One region of the Paenibacillus sp. sgz302190 genome, then DNA from elsewhere that is predicted to be linked to it. Evidence: riboswitches for the same ligand, from Rfam matches in the RefSeq annotation. Region 1 holds a riboswitch; the other holds the start of a gene.
What was found. Region 1 has a riboswitch for thiamine pyrophosphate ahead of AC6RNO_RS36035 (thiamine phosphate synthase). Riboswitches for the same ligand answer to the same signal wherever they lie in the genome.
Positions count from the first base shown of each region.

Region 2: linked by a shared signal. The riboswitch ahead of AC6RNO_RS07570 (ECF transporter S component) and the one ahead of AC6RNO_RS36035 (thiamine phosphate synthase) in region 1 are both predicted to bind thiamine pyrophosphate.

Region 1 covers NZ_JBZYAO010000072.1:7,711-11,114, forward strand. Annotated here, with positions in the region: gene AC6RNO_RS36025 (stalk domain-containing protein) at 1-165, shown strand, start outside; gene AC6RNO_RS36030 (NmrA family NAD(P)-binding protein) at 215-1,087, shown strand; TPP riboswitch at 1,207-1,305, shown strand; gene AC6RNO_RS36035 (thiamine phosphate synthase) at 1,407-2,030, shown strand; gene thiO (glycine oxidase ThiO) at 2,031-3,209, shown strand; gene thiS (sulfur carrier protein ThiS) at 3,193-3,396, shown strand; gene AC6RNO_RS36050 (thiazole synthase) at 3,402-3,404, shown strand, end outside.
Region 2 covers NZ_JBZYAO010000004.1:187,656-191,059, forward strand. Annotated here, with positions in the region: gene AC6RNO_RS07560 (BtrH N-terminal domain-containing protein) at 1-668, shown strand, start outside; gene AC6RNO_RS07565 (hypothetical protein) at 803-1,159, opposite strand; TPP riboswitch at 1,280-1,389, shown strand; gene AC6RNO_RS07570 (ECF transporter S component) at 1,492-2,088, shown strand; gene AC6RNO_RS07575 (ATP-binding cassette domain-containing protein) at 2,094-3,404, shown strand, end outside.

The DNA of each region.
Region 1 (3,404 bases):
GAGGGCAATTTTGTTTTGGTTGTAAGCGAAGCAAGCTTTAGCGGATCGGATACTGCGGTCTATGACCTTTTCCGGTTGGATAACGGTAAAATCGCCGAGCATTGGGACATCATCGAGGCGATTCCGCCGAAGGATCAGTGGAAAAATACGAACGGAAAGTTTTAACGAACGGCTGACTATTTTCTAAATTTGAAGCGAAAGGAACGATGAGTTCATGTCTATTGTAATTACGGGTGCTACAGGTCAATTGGGAGGTCTTGTTGTTCGTCATCTTTTGGATAAAAAAGTGCCGGCGAATCAGATCGTTGCGGTCGTCCGCAATGTGGAGAAAGCTTCTGCGCTTGCCGAACTCGGCGTTGAATTGCGTCAAGGAGACTATAACGACCGGGCTTCGCTCGAACAAGCTTTTGCCGGCGCCTCCAAGCTGCTCTTCATTCCGAGCCCCGACGCTCACGATGAAACGCTGCGCATGGCTCAGCACACGAATGTAGTCGAAGCGGCTAAAACAGCCAAGGTAGGACATATTTTGTACTACGGCTTTGCCTTTGGCGAGCAAGCCAAATTGGCTCTTGCTCCGACGCATGTGTCAACGGAAAAACTCATTCTCGCGGCAAATATCCCGTACACGTTCCTGCGCAATTCACTCTATACGGACGTGTTCATTACCCCTCAATCGGTAGGCGCGGCGGTACAGTTCGGAGCATTGGTCACGAATGCGGGCGACGGAAGAGTCAATACGGCGACTCGGAACGATCTTGCCTTGGCCGGTGCCGTGGTTCTTTCGCAGGAAGGTCATGAGAACAAGTCCTATAACCTGACTGCAAGTGAAACGTGGAGCTTTGGCGAGCTTGCGCAGGTGATTTCAGAGGTATCCGGCAAACAGGTTGTCTATCAATCGGTTTCATACGACGAGCAAAAGGCGATTCTGCTGCAAGGCGGGCTTCCAGAGCCTGTAGCCGCCTTGTTCGCGGGGATTTTCCAGGCGGTTGCCGAAGGCGAGACATCCAAAACTTCGGATGACCTGAAGAACCTGATCGGCACGTTGACTCCTCTTAAAGCAATTGTCGAGGAAATTTTGCAGGGCTAAAAGCAAGTATCGCAATGGGCCGAGATTTTCCATAAAATCGACCGGATCCGAATGATCTATTTTCAATCCGCGTTCTTCGTGTTATGATGGATAGCGACTGAACAACTGAATCATTGAAAGCAAATCCCTAGGGGCGCCGTAAGGCTGAGACAGAGCGATCTGAACCCTTTGAACCTGAACTGGGTCATACCAGCGGAGGAAAGCGGACTTTCGAATAGATGCGGCATTTGATGTTTTTTTGGAGTGCGGCGCCAGCGATAACCACTTTTCTTCGGAAAAGTGGTTTTTTTGTTTGTATCGGAAAGGAGCCTATCAGCGGATGCCGGGTAACGAGCTTCATGTCATATCGACGGGAAAACAGGATTGGGCCGAGCTGGCTTCCATCGCGTCGCGGATTTGGCCGTACGTGACGGCCATTCACATCAGGGAGAAAGACAAGACGGCTGAAGAAATTTTGCAGGGAATTCGCCAAATCATGGCGGCTGGGGTGCCTTGCTCGCGGATGTACATGAACGGACATCCTTCCTTGTCGGCGGAAGCCCTGCTTGGCGGCATTCATCTGCCGGGCGATTCGCCGCCGCTTCCGTCGGTTCGGGCGGCGAGCCCCGCGAGCGTCGGCCGGGCCGGTTTTTCGGTGCACAGCGTCGAAGAAGCGCTGCGAAGAGAGCGGGAAGGGGCGGACTACGTCATGTACGGGCACATTTTCGCGACGAATTCCAAGCCGGGAGCCGCCCCGAGAGGGCTGGAACAGCTGCATGAAGTCGCGGCGCGCACGGCGGTCCCGGTCATCGCGATCGGCGGCATAACGCCGCAGCGGGTGGAGCCGGCGCTGGCCGCAGGAGCGGCCGGGGTGGCCGTGATGAGCGGTATTTTGGAAGCGGCCGATCCGCTGCGGGCTGTGCAGGCATACGCAAGCAAACTGAAGCGCGAGGAGGAGAGATAAGTGAACATCACTGACAAGTCTGATGTGATTATTGTCGGCGGCGGCGTGATCGGCTGTTCGATTGCCTACGAGCTGGCGAAGCGGGGGCAGCGGGTGACGCTGCTGGAGAGAGGCAGGCTGGGGGCGGAAGCTTCCTCCGCCGCAGCGGGGATGCTCGGAGCGCAGTCCGAGATGGAAGACACCGGCCCGCTGTTTCAATGGTCCCGGCAGAGCCGCGGCATGTTCCCGCAGCTGGCGGAAGAACTGAAATCGATAACGGGCATCGATATCGGCCTGATCCGCGAGGGGCTGCTGCACGTCGCGCTGACGGAGGAGCAGCGCAGCGGGCTGCGGGCGCGGGCGCAGCTGCAAAAGGCCGCCGGCGAACGGGCCGAGTGGCTCAGCGCCGCCGATGCCGTCCGGCTGGAGCCGGAACTGAGCCCGGACACGCTCGGGGCGCTATATTTGCCGGACGACGGGCAGGTGGACGCGCCGCATCTCGCGCAAGCGTTGGCGCAAGCGGCTGCGGCGCTCGGCACGAGGCTGCGGGAGTACGTCCAGACGCTCGGGCTGCTCGTCCACAAGGGCCGGGCGGCCGGCGTCATGACGAGCGACGGGCCGCTGCACGCCGATCTGGTCGTCGTCGCTGCGGGAACTTGGAGCGGACAGCTGCTCTCCGGCGTTGGCGTCCGGCTGCCAATGCATCCGGTAAAAGGCGAATGCTTTTCCGTCCTGACGCACAAGCCGCAGCTGGTCAAAACGCTGTTCTCGCACGGCTGCTACATCGTGCCCAAAGCGGGCGGCCGCTTGGTCGTCGGGGCGACCGTACTCCCAGGCAGCTACGACCGCAAAGTATCGCTCCACGGACTGAGCCTGCTGCTGGAGCGGGCGCAGCGCTTGATGCCCGGCATTGGCGAAGCCGAATGGGAGAAGGCGTGGGCGGGGCTGCGGCCGCAGACGGCGGATGGCCTGCCTTATATCGGCAAGGTGCCGGAATATGAGGGGCTTTTTATCGCAGCGGGACATTACCGGAACGGCATTTTGTTAAGTCCGTTAACCGGCAGGATCATGGCGGGTATCGTTTTGGACGAGGAATCCGGGGACGTGGCCGGATGCCGCGAGTGGCGGGACGCCTTCGATCCGCGGGCCGCGCATCGGGAAAATAGAAAGGAGCTGAGCGCTATTGAAGCTGCACATTAACGGCCAGGCCGTGGAGGTGCCGGATACGGTAACGACGGTGAGCGGGCTGCTGGAGCATTTTGAATTAACCGGTAAAATGCTCGTCGTGGAGCTGAATCATGCGATCCTTCAAAAGCAGGATCACGACGGAGCCGAAATCGCCGAAGGCAGCAAAATCGAAATCGTTCATTTTGTCGGAGGGGGATAATGACAATG
Region 2 (3,404 bases), on a different contig from region 1:
ACAAGGTATACCTGGAAAATCCGGGCCGGCAGCACGTAATTATTCTCTACGGACTGGATGAAAATAACGACGTGGCCTATGTCGGCGATTCCTTTCTGTTAGATGACGGAGGGACAGTGCTCACCTATAACGGACCGACTCCTCTTCAAAAGCTGCTGCAAGGCGTGTATGGTGCGGCCTTCATGGACGGGTTGCACACCACCGATGCTTCACGGAAGGAGAGTGTGACCGGGCTCGCGGCTGAACGAATCCGCCGGTTTATTTCCGGAAAAGCGCTCAAAGCCGGCGTCGAACACGGACATTCGGCTTACATGGCCCTTTTCGACGATTTGCAGCAGAGCATGCCCGCAGATGATAGCTCCTTTACGGAACGCTGCCAGGAAGTTTACTACTGCTTGAGAATCGGCGGCATCCTCCATCAGCTTCTATACACGAGGCAGTTTGCCGAGCAGTATCCCCGCGAATTTGCGGCGTCAGACAAGGATTGGCCGGCACTGCTCGAAGAGGAGGAGACCTTGTGGAAAAAGCGCCTCTGGCAGCTGTATAAACTTGGACTGCAGCGAAGAAAGGAGGGCTGGCCCCTGTTTCTGGAGCAGACCAAGGAATTAATGGACCGCGAGACCGGGCTCCTGCGGGAGTACGCCGGCCATCTGCAGGCCATTGGCTGATACGCGGGCAGCTCCCGGAGCGCGGCGCTGCGCTGCGTGACAGCGGCCGGCCGATATGAGAAGAGGACCGCCAAGTTCGCTTGGCGGTCTTCAGGTTGTCCAAAAAGCCTCGCGTTCAGAGGCGATCGCTATCATCATCTGCCTGCTGCACGAAGAAAACCTGCAAAAATACATGAATTTGCATCCGTAATCGCTGGCCGCGAACAATTCCTGCAAAAGTGCAGGCTTTTCACCGAACACATGGGCTCCCGAGTCACTTTCAGCGAAAATTCCTGCACTTTTGCAGGTTTTTCGCCAAAATAAACGATTATTACAGAAAAAACCTGCACTTTCGCAGGTTTTCTCTGTACCAATCTGCTTTCTGCCCGGTTGCTTCCTGCCCAGTTGCGCAGTTCCACGATCTGCGCTTGGAGTGATGCGCGCAGGATCAAGATAACCCTGTTCGGATTTTTGGCGCTGTCGGCGGGGGATTCATATCTTTTGTGAATCATTCCGGTAGGTCTTTGTAAATCTGCCCGTCCGATAAAAACGAAGCTGTAAAAAAATGCTGCGGCAAATCTGCAAAAAAAGCCTTGCGAAAAATGTGTTTTTCGTATAAAGTATAGCCAAATGAATAGCTACACGGGTGCTTGATGAAGTCAGGCTGAGATAGCGGCCTTATGCCGCTGACCGTCAAACTGATCTGGGTAATGCCAGCGTAGTGAATGGTGTGCTTCTTCAACTTGCACTGAACTTATGCCTGCCGCATGCCCGGCGGGCTTTTTCGTGTTTGCCGGACATTCATTTTATGCATATTAACATTGAAAAGGGAGTTGATGGCAAGATGGCGAATGCGCAATCTTCATCCAAAGCTTTAAAATTGACCGATATCCTGGTGACCATCGTCATTGCGGCGGTATTCGGCGTTATTTACAGAATTTGGGGCCCTATTTACGATATTCTCAAACCCATAGGGCTTCAGGCGGAGCAGCTCAGCTACGGGATGTGGTTTATCGCCGCCACGTTCGCGTTCCTGATCATCCGCAAGCCGGGCGTTGCGATTCTCGCCGAGGTTGCTGCCGCTACGATCGAAACGTTCTTCGGCGGCGAATGGGGAATTTCCACGCTGGTATACGGGCTGCTTCAAGGTCTCGGAGCCGAAATCGTGTTTGCTATCGTCCTGTACCGGAAGGCGAACGTAGGCGTGGTTGTGCTGGCTTCGATCGGATCGGCGCTGCTGTCCTTGATCGTAGACGCCTATTACGGCTACATCGAGTCTCTGACTTTCTGGAACTACTGCCTGTTCATCGGCTTCCGTCTGCTCGGCAGCATCCTGATCTCCGGCTTCTTCTCCTATTATTTGGCGGCGGCTATCGAGCGCACGGGCGTTCTCAACGCCATCCGTCCGGCGTCCCAAAAAGATTACGACCAATTGAGGTAAAGCTTATGATCCAAAATGCAGCAGTCGGCGTTACCGACCTACGATTGAAATATCCCGGAGACGATGCCCCCCTTTTATTCAAGGGGGTTTCCTTTTCATTCCGCCCCGGAGAAAAAGTGCTGCTGCTCGGTCCGAGCGGCTGCGGCAAGTCAACTCTGCTGCAGGTGCTGAGCGGGATGGTTCCAAGCATCGTCGAGATTCCGATGAAAGCGGAAGAGCTCCGGGTCCCCGAGCGCTGGGGATACGTTTTCCAAGATCCGGACACCCAGTTTTGCATGCCGTACGTCGATGAAGAGATTGCTTTCGTGCTGGAAAATATGCAGGTTCCGCGGGAACAAATGCCTGCGCTGATCCGCCGCTATCTCGAAAAGGTAGGCCTTCATCTGGACGATATTCATACGCCGATTCAACAGCTTTCGCAGGGCATGAAGCAGCGGCTCGCAATCGCCAGCGTGCTGGCGCTGGAGCCGGAAGTGCTGTTCCTGGATGAGCCGACCGCTTTACTGGACGAGGAGGGCACGCGCCAGGTGTGGGAGACGATCCGGGCCGCAAGCCCGGGAAAAACGCTCCTGATCGTGGAGCACAAAATCGGCGGCATTCTCGATCTGATCGACCGCATCATTGTGCTTTCCCCAGACGGCGAGGTGCTGGCCGACGGCAAGCCGGAGGCGGTGTTTGCGGAGTACAAACCGAAGCTCCGGGAGTTCGGGATCTGGTACCCGGGAGTGTGGGACGACTATGCTGCGGGTCGTGCGGAGACCGCATGGGACGAGGGGCCGCCGCAGGTCAAGCCGCATGACGGGGAAGTTCTCATGGAGATGCGGGATTTCCAGGGTATCCGCGGCGGAGAAATCAAGATCCATGTGGATCGCTTATCCGTCCGTGCCGCGGAATGGATCGCCGTCGCCGGGCACAACGGAGCGGGCAAAAGCTCGCTGCTCCTGGCCATCATGCGCCTGATCCGGACCAAAGGGCTCTGCTCGATCGCAGGGGCCACGGGCAAAAAAGTGGAGGACGCCGCGGCCAAAGCAGCTTTCGTGTTCCAGAATCCCGAGTTTCAGTTCGTGACGGGCTCCGTGGAGGACGAAATCGCTTATTCCTTGGAGGACGCGCCCCCAAGTCTGACGGAAAAGCTGCTGCAGCAGTATGACCTGCTCGGGCTTCGCGACAGGCATCCGTTCCAGCTTTCCATGGGGCAGAAGCGCAGGCTGAGCGTGGCGTCGGCTCTCGTGCGGGGGCAGCGCGTTGTGCTGCTGGATGAGCCGACGTTCGGGTTGGACGCGCGCAATACGTTCCGCATGCTCGGGATGCTGGAG